3 regions of the Microbispora sp. NPDC046973 genome follow, and region 3 is predicted to be linked to each of the others. Evidence: predicted binding sites of a transcription regulator. Region 3 holds the regulator's gene; each other region holds the start of a gene.
What was found. The regulator HrcA, encoded in region 3, represses chaperone genes, less so after heat shock. The targets are predictions, from matches to a motif close to TTGGCACTCTCNNNNNGAGAGTGCCAA.
Positions count from the first base shown of each region.

Region 1 (6,079 bases), on a different contig from region 3:
GTCGAGCCCTGCAGTAGCGGACCACCATCGGGCGCAGATGTCCCAGCAGTGATTCGATCGCGGTGCGATCTCCCTGTACGGCAAGGCTGGTCAGTTCCCTGAGGTCGGGCTCATCCGATCTCGTCGCAAGCCTTACCCCAGTTGCGGCGTCGGCGACGCATCCCTCGGTCACGTTAGGCATGATGCCCGTCGCGATCGTTCATGTCGTCATGGTTAACGGCTACGGATTGGTCACATTGACGCGTCGATAACGTTCCGTAATCAACTGATCACTCGTCCGTTGGAACATTCCAACCGGAATGCCCAAAACGAGGGATATACGCCTGACGGCTTGACACGGAAAAAGAAGCATGCGGGTCGTTCGCATTGCCCGCGAACCGGCTTCGCCTCCGTCGGCCGCTCCGCGTACGGGACGGGCGGGGCCGGAAAAGCATGCGCCCCGCGGTCCACCCTTGCGGGCGGGCGCGGGGCGCGATGCGCGGAAGGCGCGGGATCAGTGGCCGTGACCGTGGCCGTGGCCGTGACCGCCGTTGGCGGCCGGAGCCTCCTCCTCGGGCTTGTCCACGACGAGGGCCTCGGTGGTGAGCAGCATGCCGGCGATGGACGCGGCGTTCTGCACGGCCGAGCGGGTCACCTTGACGGGGTCGATGACGCCCTGGCCCACCAGGTCGCCGTACTCGCCGGTGGCGGCGTTGAGGCCCTCACCGGCGTTCATCGCGGCGATCTTGGTGGTGACGACGTAGCCCTCCATGCCCGCGTTCTCGGCGATCCAGCGGGCGGGCTCGATCAGCGCCTTGCGGACGATCGAGACACCGGTGGCCTCGTCGCCGGTCAGGCCCAGGTCGTCGAGCTCCTTGGACACGTGCACGAGCGCGGAGCCACCGCCGGAGACGATGCCCTCCTCGATCGCGGCGCGGGTCGCGGAGATCGCGTCCTCGAGGCGGTGCTTCTTCTCCTTGAGCTCCACCTCGGTGGCGGCGCCGACACGCAGCACGCACACACCGCCGGCCAGCTTCGCGAGACGCTCCTGGAGCTTCTCGCGGTCCCAGTCGGAGTCGGACTGCTCGATGGCGACCTTGATCTCGCGGACGCGGTCCTCGATCGCCTGGGCGTCGCCGGCACCGTCCACGATCGTGGTGGTGTCCTTGTTGACCACGACGCGGCGGGCCGTGCCGAGCACCTCGAGGCCGACGTGCTCCAGCTTGAGGCCGACCTCCTCGCTGACGACCTGGCCGCCGGTGAGGATGGCGATGTCCTGCAGCATCGCCTTGCGACGGTCGCCGAAGCCGGGGGCCTTGACGGCGACGGAGGTGAAGGTGCCGCGGATCTTGTTGGTCACCAGGACGGCCAGGGCCTCGCCCTCGACGTCCTCGGCGATGACCAGCAGCTGGCGCTTGCTCTGGGCGACCTTCTCCAGCAGCGGCAGGAAGTCCGCGATGGAGGAGATCTTGCCCTGGGTGATGAGGATGTAGGGGTCCTCGAGGACCGCCTCCATGCGCTCGGAGTCGGTCACCATGTAGTGCGACAGGTAGCCCTTGTCGAACTGGAGGCCCTCGGTGAACTCCAGCTCCAGGCCCATCGCGTTGGACTCCTCGACGGTGATGACACCGTCCTTGCCCACCTTGTCGAACGCCTCGGCGATCAGGCCGCCGATCTTCGCGTCCTGCGCGGAGATCGTCGCGACGTTGGCGATCTCCTTCTTGTCCTCGACGTGGCGGGCGCTGCCGAGCAGCCGCTCGCTGACGGCCTGCGCGGCCTTGTCGATGCCGCGCTTGAGGCCGAGCGGCTGCGCGCCGGCGGCCACGTTGCGCAGGCCCTCGCGGACCATGGCCTGGGCCAGGACGGTCGCGGTGGTGGTGCCGTCACCCGCGATGTCGTTGGTCTTGGTCGCCACTTCCTTGGCGAGCTGGGCGCCAAGGTTCTCGTACGGCTTGTCCAGCTCGACCTCGCGAGCGATGGTCACACCGTCGTTCGTGATCGTCGGGGCACCGAACTTCTTGTCGATGACGACGTTGCGGCCACGGGGGCCGAGCGTCACCTTGACGGCGTCGGCGAGAGCGTTCACACCACGCTCGAGAGCGCGCCGCGCGTCCTCTTCGAACTCCAGGATCTTCGGCATTCAGGTCTCCTTGTGAGCGCGCGGAGCCCCGGGCACGTGGTCCCGGGGCTCCACAAGCCGGCGCGGCCTACTTCTCGATGATGGCGAGCACGTCGCGGGCCGAGAGCACCAGGTACTCCTCGCCGCCGTACTTGACCTCGGTGCCGCCGTACTTGCTGTAGAGGACGACGTCGCCCTCCTTGACGTCGAGCGGAATGCGCTTCTCGCCGTCCTCGTCCCAGTTGCCCGGACCCACAGCGAGGACACGGCCCTCCTGCGGCTTCTCCTTGGCGGTGTCCGGGATGACCAGGCCGGAGGCGGTGGTCTGCTCGGCCTCAAGCGGCTGGACCACGATGCGGTCGCCAAGCGGCTTAACGGGAACCTTGGTGGCGGTCGTCACGATCGGACCTCCCCTTCAGATTGCGATGAATGAGCTGAAGAGGCGACCAGCGGCCTGCCGTCGCGGGTGTCAGACCTGTCTCGTCGCTGTTGGCACTCTCGATGGGAGAGTGCCAACACGAAACAGTATGCAAGTGGCGCGTGACAGTCAACACGAACCGGCATCGCAGGTCAGACGCATCTCGCGGCAACGCGCCCGAGATCAGTCGTTCAGCCGTCCGCCGCGCCGGCGTCACCGCCGCCCCTTCCGCCGGACCGGCGCCTCCTCCGGGGACGGTCAGGCGCGCGAGGCGTACGAGCCGGAGCGGACGTCGTCGACGATGCCGGGGCGGCTCGGCTGCCAGCCGAGGACCTTCCTGGCGAGGTCGCCGCTCACCACCTGGCTCAGGGCCAGCCCCTCGGCGAACGGGCGGCCGAGCGCCTCGCTCGCCTCGTCGATCGGCCACGGCACGGCCTTCCCCGTACGGCCCGCGGCCGCCGCCACGTCGGCGACGCTCACCGCCTCCTCGGCGACGGCGTGGAAGAGGCTCCCCGGCGCCGCCCGCTCGATCGCGAGCACGAGCAGGTCCGCCAGGTCGTCGACGTGCACGGTCGCCCAGGTCGGCACCGGGCCGCCCGCGTGGACGTACCGGCCGTCCTCCTGCCCCGGGGCGGTGAGCACCGTGGGGATGCCGGCGCCCCGGCCGTACACGACGCCGGGCCTGACGACCACGCCGCCCGCGTCCAGCACCAGCTTTTCCACCCGCGGCCGGTAGCGGGAGGCCGTGATGGGGTTGACCGGCGCGTCCTCGCCCGCCGCCTCGGTCGTGGTGCCGAGCACCCAGACGCCGCTGGTGTAGACGAGCCGGGCGCCCCCTCCGGCCAGCGCCTCGATCGCCGCGACGTCCACCTCCTCGTCCCCGGTGGGGTTGGCGGCGTGCACGACGACGTCGATGTCCGGCGTCACCGCCTTCTTCAGGGTCTCGGGTTCGTGGAGGTCGCCGTGGCGCACCTCACCCGGTACGGCGGTGTCGCGGGCCCTCGGCCGGGCGAGCGCGACCACCTCGTGGCCGCGTTCGCCGAGGCGCTCCGCCAGCGCCGAACCGATGTACCCCGTCGCGCCGAGCACCAGGACCTTCATCTTTTCCACCTCGAACACTTCGATGCTTGACTGTTCGACGCAGAAGCTAGCGCATCCCCTGCTTACATTTCAACGTCGAAGCGTCGGTTACCATGACCTGTGGAGGAGGAGCGGCGAGGAGGACCCAGGCCGCGCGCGCTATGAACGACACCCTCACGAACGAACCCCTCACGAAGGACACCGCCGGCAACGACGCCGTCGACCAGATCCTCGGCCAGTGGGCCCGGGTGCGCCCGGACGTGGACTGCTCGGCGATGGGAGTGGCCGGGCGGATCTCCCGCGCGTCGCGCCTGCTGGAGAAGGGCATCAAGGAGTACTTCGCCGGACACGACCTCGAACCGTGGGAGTTCGACGTGCTCGCGACCCTCTTCCGGTCCAACCCCGATCACCGGCTCTGCATGAGCGATCTCGCCACGGCCGCGATGGTCAGCTCCGCGGCGCTCACCAACCGGGTGGACCGCCTCGTCGCCAGAGGCCTGGTGCACCGGGAGGTCTCGCCGTCCAACCGCCGCATGGTCCTGATCACCCTCACCGACGAGGGCCGGGCTGTGGTCGACGCCCTGCTGGAGGGTCACGTGGCCAACGAGGACCGGCTGCTGTCCGGCCTCACCGGCGAGGACCGGGCCCAGCTGTCCGGACTGCTCTGCAAGCTGCTCACCTCGCTCGGCGACGTCGGCTCCTGCTGACCGCGGGGCCGACGTGCGCGCCGGGCAGGCGGTAGCGTCGCGGGCGTGGACCTGGACGCCTTCCGCACGCTGCTCACGCCCGCCGGGCGCGGGGCCCTGGACGAGGCCGTGAAGATACTCGCCGACGGCGCCGACCCCGTGGCCGCCGCGAGCGCGCTGCGCCGCAACCACCCGGCGGATCTGGCGGCGGCGGCGCTCACCCAGGCGTCGCTGCGACGGCGGGCCGAGGCCAAGTTCGGCCCCGACGCCGCGGTCATGTACTTCACCCCCCACGGGCTTGAGCAGGCCACGCGCCCCGAGGTCGCCGCACACCGCGCAACCAGAATCCGGGCTGCCGGAGAACCGGACGGCGGCCCTGCCGTGCTGGACGTCTGCTGCGGGATCGGTGGGGACCTGCTCGCGCTGGCGAGGGCGGGCTGCCGGGTGGACGCCCTGGACCTCGACCCGCTGACCGTGGAGATCGCCCGCGCCAACGCGGCGGCGCTCGGCCTGTCCTCCCTGGCCGGCGTCCGCACGGGCGACGCCGCGCTGGCCGACCCCGGCCGCTACGGCCTGCTGTTCGCCGACCCCGCCAGAAGGGGGGCGAGGGGACGGACCTTCGACCCGATGGCGTACTCCCCCACGTGGCCGGTCGTGCTCGACCTGGTGGCCCGCGCCCCGGCGGCCTGTCTGAAGGTGGCCCCCGGCATCCCGTACGAGTTCATCCCGGAGGGCGCCGAGGCCGAGTGGGTGTCGTACCGCGGCGAGGTGAAGGAGGCCGCGATCTGGACCGGGATGGGGGCCGGCGGCCGGCGCGCCACCCTGCTGCCGTCCGGGGCCACGCTCACGGCGTCCGGCGCGGAGGCGGAGACCGGGCCGGTGAGCCGTTACCTCTACGAGCCCGACGGCGCCGCGGTGCGGGCCCACCTTGTGGCCGAGGTCGCCGCCCTCGTGTCGGGCCGCCTCCTCGATCCGCGAATCGCCTACATCACGAGCGACCGTCTCGTACGCACGGACTGGGCGCCCTGCTACGAGGTGACCGACGTCATGCCGTTCTCGCTCAAACGGCTGAGAGCGGTGCTGCGCGAACGGCGCGTCGGCGCGGTCACCGTCAAGAAGCGCGGGTCCGCCGTCGACGTCGAACGGCTGCGCAAGGATCTGCGGCTTTCCGGCGGCAATTCCGTCGTGATCGTGCTCACCCGCATCGAGGAACGGCCGTTCGCCCTGCTGTGTCAGCCCGTGACCAGCACAGACGGGTGAAATCGGAACAATACACCGGCAATTACCGCCTTTCTCATTCCACGCCTGATGGCCGCGGGTCAGGGCCTAAAGTTGGCCGTCGGGCGTGCCGCCTGTTCGTTCATCTGCGCGAGACCGGGCCGAACCGATGTTTCGGCGAGTGAAGGAGCATTCTCGGTGGAGCATTCCAGCCACAACCTCCTCCAGGCGGGCAGCCAGACCGCCATCTCCGACCGGATGCGCGAACTGCTCGCCCGTGCGGCCCAGGACCACGTCTACGAGCAGCGGACGCAGGGCGCCGTGCTCGACGAGATCCGCCAGCGGCTGGAGGGCATGGAATGGCTCCTGCGCGAGGTGCGCGAGCGTGAGCTGGGCGGCCTCGGCGTGGCACTCGAGGCGATCACCCAGCGGCTCGACGACATGACGGTCAGGCCGCCCGCATGGGCGGAGGGGCTGGCCCAGCACATGGAGCTGCTGCGCGACCACGTGGACGAGGTCGGCGGCAGGACCCAGGGTCTCGCCGACCGGATGGCGGACGTCGCGCACCGGCTCGGCAAG
Region 1 covers NZ_JBEYWQ010000003.1:60,423-66,501, reverse strand. The annotation lists gene ABZ860_RS07535 (sigma-70 family RNA polymerase sigma factor) at 1-181, opposite strand, end outside; gene groL (chaperonin GroEL) at 494-2,119, opposite strand; gene groES (co-chaperone GroES) at 2,187-2,501, opposite strand; gene ABZ860_RS07520 (NAD-dependent epimerase/dehydratase family protein) at 2,775-3,617, opposite strand; gene ABZ860_RS07515 (MarR family transcriptional regulator) at 3,758-4,303, shown strand; gene ABZ860_RS07510 (methyltransferase domain-containing protein) at 4,349-5,542, shown strand; gene ABZ860_RS07505 (hypothetical protein) at 5,699-6,079, shown strand, end outside.
Region 1: groES (co-chaperone GroES) is a predicted target of HrcA. The motif match lies at 2,588-2,614, and genes of this name have one in related genera.

Region 2 (6,079 bases), on a different contig from region 3:
CGTCGGGGAAGAGGACGTCCGATTTGCCGACGGTCTGGACACCGCCACGCCGGACGGGGTGCAGATTTCGGTCATCCCCGCCGTAGCCGGAGGCTGAGCCGCCGCGCCGGGAGTCGAGCACCTGACATGCACTTCTATCGGATGAAGAAGCATGCGATGGCATGGCAAATGGTGCAGCTCTCAACTATTCAACAGCAAAGTGAATATTCTCCGATCCTGCTTTGAGCGAACGCCAAGTAGTAGTTTGCGGATTGACTCTGTTGTCCTACGCCTTGACACGGGTATGGTCGAGGACGATCGACAAAACCGGGGGCTTCTTGGGTGTGGTCCCCAGCCCAGCAAGAGGAGTCGGAAGTGGCGCAGGGCACCGTCAAATGGTTTAACGCGGACAAGGGCTACGGCTTCATCGCGGTAGACGGTGGTAAGGACGTGTTCGTCCATTACTCGGCAATCCTGATGGACGGCTACAAGGCCCTCGAGCAGGGTCAGCGGGTTGAGTTCGACATCACGCAGGGTCAGAAGGGCCCGCAGGCGGAGGCCGTACGGGCCGTCTGATCCCGTCATCGACCTTGGAGGGCCCGGCGCGCGGATCCGCGCGCCGGGCCCTCCGTCGTGTTCCCCGCTGCGCTCGCCGAGGCGCTCTTATCCGCGGGGTCGTGCCGGAGGCGCGCCGGGAGCACAGCCCTCGTCACGTGCTCGCTCGTGCCTCGCTGCGCGCGTTCCTCGGTCCAGACACCGGCGCGCCCCGACGGCTTGCTCGGTGTCGCCCGCTGCGCTCGCCGAGGCGCTCTTATCCGTTGTCTTCCCTCGTCACGTGCTCGCTCGTGCCTCGCTGCGCGCGTTCCTCGGTCCAGACGCCGGCGCGCCCCGGCGGCTTGCTTGGTGTCGCCCGCTTCGCGCTGTTCTGGACATGCCGTCCAAGCTGGTCAGCACGGCTTCCGCTTGCACTCTCAGGGGGAGAGTGCTAAATACTTGTTTGGCACTCTGAGGTCGAGAGTGACAACAACCGGGATCGGGGCGATGGGGCCCGCGCAGGGATAGCGGGTCCAAGCCGTCGCGGGCGTCGGCTCGGTCCGTTGAAGACACCCTGCTACTGGGAGGTCTAGCCTAATGGCAGCCAAGATGATCGCGTTTGACGAGGACGCCCGGCGCGGTCTCGAGCGCGGTATGAACCAGCTCGCCGACGCCGTGAAGGTGACCCTCGGCCCCAAGGGCCGCAACGTCGTGCTGGAGAAGAAGTGGGGCGCCCCCACGATCACCAACGACGGTGTCTCCATCGCGAAGGAGATCGAGCTCGAGGACCCGTGGGAGAAGATCGGCGCCGAGCTGGTCAAGGAAGTCGCGAAGAAGACCGACGACGTCGCCGGTGACGGCACCACGACGGCCACCGTGCTCGCCCAGGCGCTGGTCCGCGAGGGTCTGCGCAACGTGGCCGCCGGCGCCAACCCGATGGCGCTGAAGAAGGGCATCGAGGCCGCCGTCGAGCGCGTCAGCGAGGAGCTGTCGAAGCTCGCCAAGGACGTGGAGACCAAGGAGCAGATCGCCTCCACCGCCTCCATCTCCGCCGCCGACACCGAGATCGGCGCCCTCATCGCCGAGGCGATGGACAAGGTGGGCAAGGAAGGCGTCATCACCGTCGAGGAGAGCAACACCTTCGGCCTGGAGCTGGAGCTCACCGAGGGCATGCGCTTCGACAAGGGCTACGTGTCCGGCTACTTCGTGACCGACCCCGAGCGCATGGAGGCGGTCTTCGAGGACCCGTACATCCTGATCGTCAACTCCAAGGTCTCGGCGAACAAGGACCTGCTGCCGCTGCTCGACAAGGTCGTGCAGTCCGGCAAGCCGCTGGTCATCATCGCCGAGGACGTCGAGGGCGAGGCCCTGGCCACCCTGGTCGTCAACAAGATCCGCGGCCTGTTCAAGTCCGTGGCAGTCAAGGCTCCGGGCTTCGGCGACCGCCGCAAGGCCATGCTGGGCGACATCGCCATCCTCACCGGTGGCCAGGTCATCTCCGAGGAGGTCGGCCTCAAGCTCGAGAACGCCACCCTCGACCTGCTCGGCCGCGCCCGCAAGGTCGTCGTCACCAAGGACGAGACCACGATCGTCGACGGCGCCGGTGACGCCGAGCAGATCGCCGGCCGGGTCAACGAGATCCGCGCCGAGATCGAGCGCACCGACTCCGACTACGACCGCGAGAAGCTCCAGGAGCGCCTCGCCAAGCTGGCCGGCGGCGTCGCCGTCATCAAGGCCGGCGCGGCTACCGAGGTCGAGCTCAAGGAGCGCAAGCACCGCATCGAGGACGCCGTCCGCAACGCCAAGGCCGCGGTCGAGGAGGGCATCGTCCCCGGCGGTGGCGTGGCCCTGCTGCAGGCCGGCGCCAACGCGTTCGACAAGCTCGAGGTCAACGGCGACGAGGCCACCGGTGCCGCGATCGTCCGCAAGGCTCTCGAGGAGCCGCTGAAGCAGATCGCCGTCAACGCCGGCCTCGAGGGCGGCGTCGTAGTGGAGAAGGTCCGCAACCTCCCGGCTGGTGAGGGCCTCAACGCCGCGACCGGCGAGTACGTCAACATGTTCGAGTCCGGCATCATCGACCCGGCGAAGGTCACCCGCTCGGCGCTGCAGAACGCGGCGTCCATCGCGGCGCTGTTCCTGACCACCGAGGCCGTCATCGCCGAGAAGCCCGAGAAGGAGAAGGCCCCCGCCATGCCCGGCGGCGGCGACATGGACTTCTGATCCATCTGCCTGCTTCGTCTCAACGGAAGGGCGGTTCCCCCTCGGGGGAGCCGCCCTTTCCCGTTGTGCGACTCAGGTGAGGCGCCTGACCCAGCGGGCGCAGTCGGTCTGCATCGCGTATCCCGCCGCCGTCCACGCGTGGTGCGCCAGGGCGTTGTCGTGCAGGACCATCGCGTCCGCGCGGAACGCGCCGAACTTCCTGAACCGCTCCTCGGCGGCCTGGATCAGCCGCGATCCGATACCCATGCGCCGGTGGGCGGGGTCCACGGCGAGCCGGTAGAGGTGGGCGCGCCAGCCGTCCCATCCGGCGATGAGCGTGCCGACCAGGCGGCCGTCGATCTCGGCGAGGAGCAGCGCCTCGGGATCGCGCTCGATCAGGGCCACGACCTTGCCGGCGTCGTCGTGCCTGTCGGTGTTCTCCGCCGCTTCCAGCCAGAACCGCAACACGGACGGGACGTCGTCGAGCCCCCCGTGACGGACGTGCACGTCGGGCGAAGTCATCGCAGCTCCTCGGGAAGATCGCGGCTGTGCAGGACGGTCAGTGACGTTACCGCCCGGGTGAGGACCACGTAGAGGCGGGCGAGGCCGCGCTCCTCGGCCTCCGCGATCGCGGCCGGCTCGGCGACGATCACGTGGTCGTACTCCAGACCCTTGGCGAGCGTCGCCGGCACCAGCAGCACCCGGTCGTCGCCCGTCGAGTCGGGGCCGAGCACCGTGTGCGGCACCCCGGCGGCCTCCAGGGCCGCGGAGAGCGAGGGAAGGCCGGAGTCCGCCGCGATGACCCCGATGGAGCCCTCCTGCGCGAGGGCCTGCCGTACGGCCTCGGGGAGGGCGGCGGCGACGTCGGTCTCGCGGCGCACGGACAGGGAGCCGGCGCCGGGACGCAGCGAGCGCGGCGGGGCGAGCTCCGGCGCGACCGAGGGCAGCAGCCGCGCGGCGAAGTCGAGGACCTCCCGGGGCACACGGAAGCCGAGCGTGAGCTCGGTGACCTCGCCCGAGGGCTGACCGAGGTGGTCGAGCACGGTCTTCCACGAACGCGCCGACCAGGGCGTCGTGCCCTGGGCGAGGTCGCCGAGCACCGTCGCCGAGCCGGTGCGGCAGCGGCGTCCGAGCGCGCGCAACTGCATCGCCGACAGGTCCTGCGCCTCGTCCACCACGAGGTGGCCCTGCGACGGCGTCCGCTCGATCAGGTCGCCGAGTTCGTCCAGCAGCGCCGCGTCGGCCGCCGTCCACTTGGCCGACCGGTGCGACTTGTACGGCTTGCGCCACACGATGAGCTGCTGCTCCTCGGGCGAGAGGTCCGACCGGGCCGCCTTGGCCAGGAACTCGGGGTCCGACAGCAACCGGAACAGCACCTGCTCGGGGGTGAGCTTCGGCCAGGCGGCGTCCAGCACGGCCTTGACCGGCTTCGACCGGGCCACCGCGTCCTGCACCCGGTCGTCGGGCGACTCGCCGCGCCGTTCCATCTGGACGAGCACGGCGTGGGCGAGCCGCTGGGCCAGGGTGGCGCGGCCGGGGCCGTACCTCGTCGTGCCGCGCAGCGAGGCGACGATCTCACGCACCTCGTGATCGGGCACCCGGTAGCGGTTGATGCCCTTGGTGAACAGCACCCCCTCGGCCGGCTTGGTGACGTGCAGCCACAGCGCCCGCTTGACGACCTCGGCCATGCGGGCGTCGCCCTTCACGGCCGCCGCCGCGGGGTCCTCGGGGTGGGCGTGGTCGCCGAGGACACCGGCCACCGTCGTCTGGTCGACCTTCACCTCGCCGAGCGCGGGCAGCACCGAGGAGATGTAGGAGAGGAAGGCCCGGTTGGGCCCGACGATCGTCACGCCCGAGCGCGCCAGCTTCTCGCGGTGGGTGAACAGCAGGTAGGCCGCGCGGTGCAGGCCCACGGCCGTCTTGCCGGTGCCGGGCGCGCCCTGCACGCAGACGGTCACGCCGAGGTCGGCGCGGACGATCTCGTCCTGGTCGGGCTGGATGGTCGCCACGATGTCCCGCATCGGGCCGGTGCGGGGCCGCTCGATCTCCTCGGTCAGCAGCCTGCTCTGCCCGAGCGCCCTGCCGTCGAGCGGTTCGTCCTCGTACGCGGTGAGGTCGCCGCCCTGGTAGCCGAACCTGCGGCGCAGCGCGACCCCCATGGGGTCGGCGGGACTGGCCTGGTAGAAGGCGCGCGAGATCGGGGCGCGCCAGTCGATCACGAGGGGCCGGCTGCTCTCGTCGTGGACGTGCCTGCGGCCGACGTAGACCGTGCTCGGCAGGTCGTCGCCGGCCTCGCGATCCAACCGGCCGAAGAACAGCGGCGCGTCGGGGTGGTCGGCCAGCGCGGCCACCCGCTGGTCGAGCAGGCCCTGCAGCACCTGCTGCGACACCCAGTCGCCTGCGGCGTCCGCCGACAGCGACTGCGCGTGCTCGCGCATCGCTCGCAGCGCGGCGCGGGAGGCCGCGAGATGGGCGCGCTCGGCTTCGAGCACATTTCCGGGCATGCGGAAGCTCCTCCGGGCATGACGGGGACAGGACTTGTGGAAGCGGGAAGCACAAGAGCTTAGCGATGGACGGCGCGATGCCGAAACGGTATTTCTCTCGCGTGTCGCCGTTTCCCGGGGCGGGTATCTGTACCCGGGTGACGCGCACCGTGGTTCCTCCGGCGATCCCGGCGGCGGCGAGCCTGCTTCTCGCCACGCTGTGGGGGTTCGCGGTCTTCGGCGACTGGAGCAGACAGGCCTTCTGCATGACGAGCCTGGGACCGGCGCCGGACTGCGCCGACCGGATCGCCTCGGTGATCGCGCTGTCCGTGATGGTCGGGGTGGTCGCGGCATGCGTCACCGGGGTCGCCTGGCTCGCCAGGCGCGAGTCCCTGTACGGCGTCGCCGTGGCGGCCTGGGTCGTCGCGCTGGTGGTGCTGTTCGTCGGCGGCCTGGCCGCCCAGTGACCGCCTCCCGATGACCGGCACGGAAAGCTCTCCGGCGGAGGCGATGGAGCGCTCCATCGTCGGGCCGCCGGAGAAACGGCATGCAGTAGTGGGGTGATTTGTCCTGATATGCCGCGTTGTGTGAGCCGCAGGTGCTCGCCGGCGCGCGAGGCAATGGCAGCGACAAACCAGGAGCAAGACGAAAAATGCGTATATTGCGTGATTCGCCTTATCTGCTGGGTATTGCCGCCATCACGACTGCATCATGTGAGGGTAGGACGCGAGGGGGTGATGTGGTGACAAGGCCCAAGGGCATCTCCTGGACCTAGGGTTGTCCGCGCACGTCAACCGGGCTTGGAGAGTGGAGCGGGCTTCGCGAGGACCGGAGGTCTCTTCCGGCGCGGCGCCCGGCCCGGCCGACGTTCGTGGACACCCTGC
Region 2 covers NZ_JBEYWQ010000020.1:131,359-137,437, reverse strand. The annotation lists gene ABZ860_RS30475 (MoaD/ThiS family protein) at 1-97, shown strand, start outside; gene ABZ860_RS30470 (cold-shock protein) at 355-555, shown strand; gene groL (chaperonin GroEL) at 1,111-2,733, shown strand; gene ABZ860_RS30460 (GNAT family N-acetyltransferase) at 2,806-3,234, opposite strand; gene ABZ860_RS30455 (AAA family ATPase) at 3,231-5,216, opposite strand; gene ABZ860_RS30450 (hypothetical protein) at 5,354-5,662, shown strand.
Region 2: groL (chaperonin GroEL) is a predicted target of HrcA. The motif match lies at 942-968, and genes of this name have one in related genera.

Region 3 (6,079 bases):
CAGCGGTCCCAGACGTTCGGCGAGAAGGGCCGCGATCAGATCTCCCGGAACGCACGCGTCGTTCGCGGCGGGCACCACAGTGACCCCGGCGGCCTGCGCCCGCGCCCCGAAGGTGTCGAAGACGGCCTTGATGTAGGGCTGCTCGCCGGCGGTGTCGACGTAGTGGCGGCTCGCGGCGATCGCGGCCCGGACGACCGCGGCCCCGGTCGGGGTGAAGGGACCGGCGCAGTTGACGACCGCGTCGGCCGCGCGGAAGGCGGCGACCAGGGCGTCATGGTCGTCGGCAGGGGCCACCCGTATGTCCGGGCCGGCCAGCCGTATGTCCGGATTGGACAGGGCGACCGTGGCGGCGGCGTGCCGCAGGCGCGCGGCATCGCGGCCGACGAGCACGACGTTCAGGCCGCGCCGGACGGCCTCGGTCAGGACAAGCCTGCCTTGGTAACCGTTCGCGCCATAGACGGCGATCTTCACCTGAAACTCCCTTGGGCGGATCATCGCTGGTTCGCACCACCGTAGGTATCGCAAGCGAGACGTCCAATACGTTGAACGCGCACGGGTTTGCTTTATCGTCTTATCCGTGGATGTCCTGTCCGACGTGATCACCACCATGCGCACCGGCCGGCCGCACTCGGCCCGCGTCGACCGCAGCGTCCCGTTCGGCCGCAGGTTCCCCTCGAGCGACGCAGCGGGATTTCACGTGGTCCTGCAGGGCGCTGCCTGGCTGATCCCGGACGAGGGTGATCCCGTCCCCCTCGGGCCGGGAGATGTGGTGTTCCTGCCTCGTGGTGTCGGGCACGCACTGGCCGACAGCCTCTCCACCCCGCTTGCCGGCGCGCCGGTGCCGCCGGCGGAACCGCCGTCCCATGCGCAGGAGGCCCGTGCGCCGGGCAGCGCCCCGGACACGGTCATGCTGTGCGGGGCCTACCTGCTCGACCGCTCACGCACGCATCCACTCCTGCAAGAGCTGCCCGACGTCGTCCATCTGCCGGCCCGGGTCGGCAGCCGCCCGCACCTGCGCGCGGCACTCGATCTCCTCGGCGGAGAGCTGGAAAGCGACCGTCCGGGCAGTGACGCCATGGTGCCCGCACTGCTGGACGTGCTCCTCCTGCACATCCTTCGTGCCTGGTTCGACGAGCGCAAGGACACCCCCACCGGCTGGAGCGCCGCCTTGAACGACCCGCCCGTCGCGGCCGCCCTGCGGGCCATGCACGGCGAGCCGCAACGGCAGTGGAGCGTCCAGGAGCTGGCCAGGCATGCGGGGCTGTCACGGGCGGCCTTCGCCCGGCGATTCACCACGCTGGTCGGCCGGCCGCCGCTGGCCTACCTCACATGGTGGCGCATGACCATCGCCGCGAGGCTCCTGCGTGCCTCCGACGTGCCCGCGAACGCGGTGGCGGGCAAGGTGGGCTACACCTCTGAGTACGCGTTCGCCCACGCCTTCAAACGCGCCTACGGCCGGCCTCCGGGGGCGTACCGCAGGCAGGGCCCTCACCATCAGGCGCCCGCACGGTGACAGGGACCCCCGTCCAGGGGCGCTCAGGCCGTGACGAAGTCGATCAGTTCTTCCACGCGGCCGAGCAGCTCGGGCTCAAGGTCGGCGTAGGTCGTGACCCGGCCCAGGATGTGCCGCCACGCCTCCTGGGGGTCCATCCGCCAGCCGAGGGCCGCGATCACGCCCTCCTTCCAGGGCACGCCGCGCGGCACGTCCGGCCAGGCGGGGATGCCGAGCGCCCGGGGCTTGACCGCCTGCCAGATGTCCACGAACGGATGCCCGACCACGAGCACGTCGTCGCCGGACACCCGGGCGGCGATGCGGCTCTCCTTGGAGCCGGGCACCAGGTGGTCGACGAGCACGCCGAGCCGCCTGCCCGGTTCGGGGGCGAACTCCTCGACGATGGCCGGGAGGTCGTCCACACCCTCCAGGTATTCGACGACGACCCCCTCCACCCGCAGGTCGTGTCCCCAGATCTTCTCCACCAGCGAGGCGTCGTGGACGCCCTCGACGTAGATGCGGCTCTCCCTGGCGACCTGCGCGCGCAGGCCCTCGACCGCGATCGACCCCGAGGCGCTCCGCAGCGGCCCCTTCGGGCCGCCCTGGGGACGCACCAGCGTCACCGGTTTGCCTTCGAGGAGGAATCCGGCGGGCGTCAGCGGGAACACCCGCCGCCTGCCGAACCGGTCCTCCAGCGTCACGGCCTCCTTGTCGCAGGCCACCACGGCGCCGCAGAAGCGGCCCTCGGCGTCCTCGACCACGAGGTCGGGCTCGGCCGGGATCTCGGGGATCTGCCCCCGCCGTGGCCGCCGCCAGTCTCCGGAAAGCACGTCCCGCCCGTACATGCGGGGAACGCTAGCAAATCACGCCATGCGACGGCGGGCCGCGGAGCGGCGCGCGAGCACGACGATCGTCACGATCAGCGCGGCCAGGAAACCGACGGTGGGCAGCGCCAGCAGCGCGACGGCGCCGCCCACCAGCATGCCGCCGGTGAGCTGCTTGCCGACGCCGAACCGCGCCCCGTCGCCCTCGCAGGCGAGCGGGTAGGTGCCCGCCTCCGGGACGCCGGCCTCGAATAGCAGCTCCCAGGTCGTGCCGTTCAGCGTGACGGTCTGGGAGACGGCCGGCCGGGTCAGCCGCACCCGCGCGTCGGCGCCGTCGCCGAGCCGGCACCTGACGTCGGTGGGCTGGTCGACGGCCGCGTAGATCGCCGGCTTGTCCGCGGGGTCGAGCGCGACGTTCACCGACTGCCCGCCGGAGAAGATCGTGGCGGGCGCGGCGTCGCCGAGCGTGGCGAACAGGCCACCGGCGAACCCGCCGACGCCCGCCACCAGCAGGACGACGAAGAGCGCCCAGGAAAGGAAGATCCACAGCAGCCGGGGCCGGATCGGCCGGGTACCGGCGTACGGCGGGGGAAAGGGGTGCGGCATCCGCAAGGTCGCGCCGGGCGGCGCCGGGGGCATCGGACGGGGCACCCGCACGGTCACGCCGGCCGGCGCGGAGGTCTGGTTCTCGTGCATGGGGTGAAGAGTCGACCATGCGGCTTGCGGTCGATTTGCAGCTCGCTTGTCCTGGTGCCCTGCGCCGTCTTGGTGCCCTCTGCGTTATCGCACCACGTGGGGTGGTAGCCGTACACTTGGCACTCGGGAACACAGAGTGCCAGAGTCGGTGTTTCCAGGCACAGGGAGGTGACACATTGCTCGACGACCGCAAGCTCGCCGTCCTGCGCGCCATCGTCGAGGACTACGTGTCCACCAACGAGCCGGTGGGGTCCAAGGCCCTGGCGGACAGGCACAACCTCGGCGTCTCCCCGGCGACGATCCGCAACGACATGGCGGCGCTTGAGGAGCAGGGATACATCACCCAGCCGCACACCAGTGCCGGAAGGGTGCCGACGGACAAGGGATACCGCCTGTTCGTCGACCGGCTGTCGCAGATCAAGCCGCTGTCGAGCGCGGAGCGCAGGGCCATCGAGACCTTCCTCGCCGGGGCCGTGGACCTCGACGAGATCGTCATGCGCACGGTGCGGCTGCTCGCGCAGCTCACCCGGCAGGTAGCGGTGGTGCAGTACCCTTCGCTCACCAGGTCGTCGGTGCGCCATGTGGAGATCGTCCCGCTCGCGGAGCGCCGGGTCATGCTGGTGCTGATCACGAACACCGGGCGGGTCGAGCAGCGTGTGGTCGACCTGCCGGAGGCCATCGCCGACGACCGGGTCGCGAACCTGCGGGCCGTGCTCAACGCGTGCCTGGACGGCTGCGGCCTGTCCCAGGTGCCGGAGACCGTGGCCGACGTTCCCGAACGCCTGCCTCCCGAGGACAGGCCGGTGGCGGCCACGATCCTTTCCGTGCTGCTCGAGACGCTCGTGGAGCGGCACGAGGAGAAGATCGTCTTCGGCGGTACGGCCAACCTGGCCGCCGCCGACTTCAGCATCGGCCTGCGGGACGTGCTGGAGGCGCTGGAGGAGCAGGTCGTCCTCATCCGCCTGCTGGGGGAGACCGGCGGGCTGTCCGAACTGACCGTCCGCATCGGATCCGAGAACCCCTACAGCGGGCTGCGCGGCACCTCTATCGTGGCCGCGGGATACGGTTCGGGCGACAGAGAACTGGCCCGGCTCGGAGTGCTGGGCCCGACACGAATGGACTATCCGGTGACGATGGGTGCGGTGCGCGCGGTGGCGCGTTACGTCGGCCAGATCCTGGCGGGGTCATAAGTGTCCAACGACTACTACGCGACCCTTGGCGTACGGCGCGACGCCAGCCAGGAAGAGATCAAGAAGGCGTACCGCCGTCTCGCCCGCGAGTTGCATCCGGACGTCAACCCCGATCCGGAGACCCAGGAGCGGTTCAAGGAGATCAACCAGGCGTACGAGGTGCTGTCCGACGCGGGCAAGCGCCGCATGTACGACATGGGCGCCGATCCGTTCGGCGGTGCCGCCGCGGGGGCCGGGGCCGGCGGCTTCGGCGCGGGCTTCCCGTTCAGCGACATCATGGACGCCTTCTTCGGCTCGGCGGGCGCCGCGCGGGGGCCCCGCTCCCGCGCCCGCCGGGGCCGGAACGCCACCATCAGGGTCGAGCTCGACCTGTCTGAGGCGGCCTTCGGCACGACCCGCGAGATCGTGGTCGACACCGCCGTGGTCTGCGAGGTCTGCCAGGGCTCCGGGGCGGCGGCCGGCACCCACCCCGACACCTGCGACATGTGCCACGGGCGCGGCGAGGTCTCGCAGGTGACCCGTTCGTTCCTCGGCCAGGTCATGACCTCCCGTCCCTGCCCCCAGTGCGGCGGGTACGGCAGCGTCATCCGGCACCCCTGCATGGAGTGCTCGGGCGAGGGACGGGTCAGGACCCGGCGCACGATCAAGGTCAGGATCCCGGCCGGCGTCGAGGACGGCACGCACATCCAGCTCGCCGGCGAGGGCGAGGTCGGCCCCGGGGGCGGGCCTCCCGGCGACCTGTTCCTGGAGATCGTCGAGCGACCGCACCAGATCTTCGAGCGGCGCGGCGACGACCTGCACTGTACGGTCCACATCCCGATGACCGCGGCCGCGCTCGGCACCTCGATCACGATCGAGACCCTCGACGGAGCCGAGGAGATCGACGTGCGGCCCGGCACCCAGGCCGGCCAGGTCATCCCCCTGTACGGCAAGGGCGTCCAGCGGCTCAACGAGACCGGCAGGGGCGACCTGCTGATCCACGTGAACGTCGAGACGCCGACCAAGCTCGACCCGCAGCAGGAGGAGCTGCTGCGGGAGCTGTCGAAGCTGCGCGGGGAGGAGCGGCCGCCCGGCAAGTTCTCCCCGGGCCAGCAGGGCTTCTTCTCCCGCCTGCGGGACGCCTTCAACGGCCGCTGAGCTGATCGCATGAGTGTTCCCGTGTTCCTGTCGGACGCGGCCGGCCAGGCGGTGGACACGATCGTCCTCGACGGGCCGGAGGGGCGGCACGCCGCCGCCGTACGCCGCCTGCGGCCGGGGGAGCGGATCGACCTGACCGACGGCGCGGGGCGGGTGGCCGAGTGCACGGTCACGGCGGCGGGCAAGGACTCGCTGACCGCCGAGGTGCTGCGCCGGTTCGAGGTCCCGCCGCCCCGGCCGAGGCTGGTGGTCGTCCAGGGCCTGCCCAAGGGCGACCGGGGCGAGCTCGCGGTCGAGATGATGACCGAGGCCGGGGTCGACGTGATCGTCCCCTGGGCCGCCTCCCGTTGCGTGACCCAGTGGAAGGGCGACCGGGCCGCCAAGGCGCTCGCCCGCTGGCGCGGCACGGCCCGAGAGGCGGCCAAGCAGGCCCGGCGCTTTCACCTGCCCGAGGTGACCGAGCAGGCCACGACCGCGGCGGTCGGCTCGCTCGTCTCGGCGGCGGCGCTCGCGGTCGTGCTGCACGAGGAGGCCGCCGAGCCGCTGAGCCGCCTGCCCCTGCCGGAGGAGCCGGGCGACATCGTGATGGTCGTCGGCCCGGAGGGCGGCGTCACCGAGGAGGAGATCGCCGCGTTGCGGGCCGCGGGAGCCACGCCGGCCCTGCTGGGGCCGACGGTGCTGCGCACCTCGACGGCGGGCGTGGCCGCGGCGGCCGTCCTGCTGTCCCGCTGCGGCCGCTG
Region 3 covers NZ_JBEYWQ010000022.1:42,288-48,366, reverse strand. The annotation lists gene ABZ860_RS31660 (saccharopine dehydrogenase NADP-binding domain-containing protein) at 1-471, opposite strand, end outside; gene ABZ860_RS31655 (AraC family transcriptional regulator) at 578-1,513, shown strand; gene ABZ860_RS31650 (DUF3097 domain-containing protein) at 1,537-2,337, opposite strand; gene ABZ860_RS31645 (hypothetical protein) at 2,356-3,012, opposite strand; gene hrcA (heat-inducible transcriptional repressor HrcA) at 3,189-4,202, shown strand; gene dnaJ (molecular chaperone DnaJ) at 4,203-5,339, shown strand; gene ABZ860_RS31630 (16S rRNA (uracil(1498)-N(3))-methyltransferase) at 5,349-6,079, shown strand, end outside.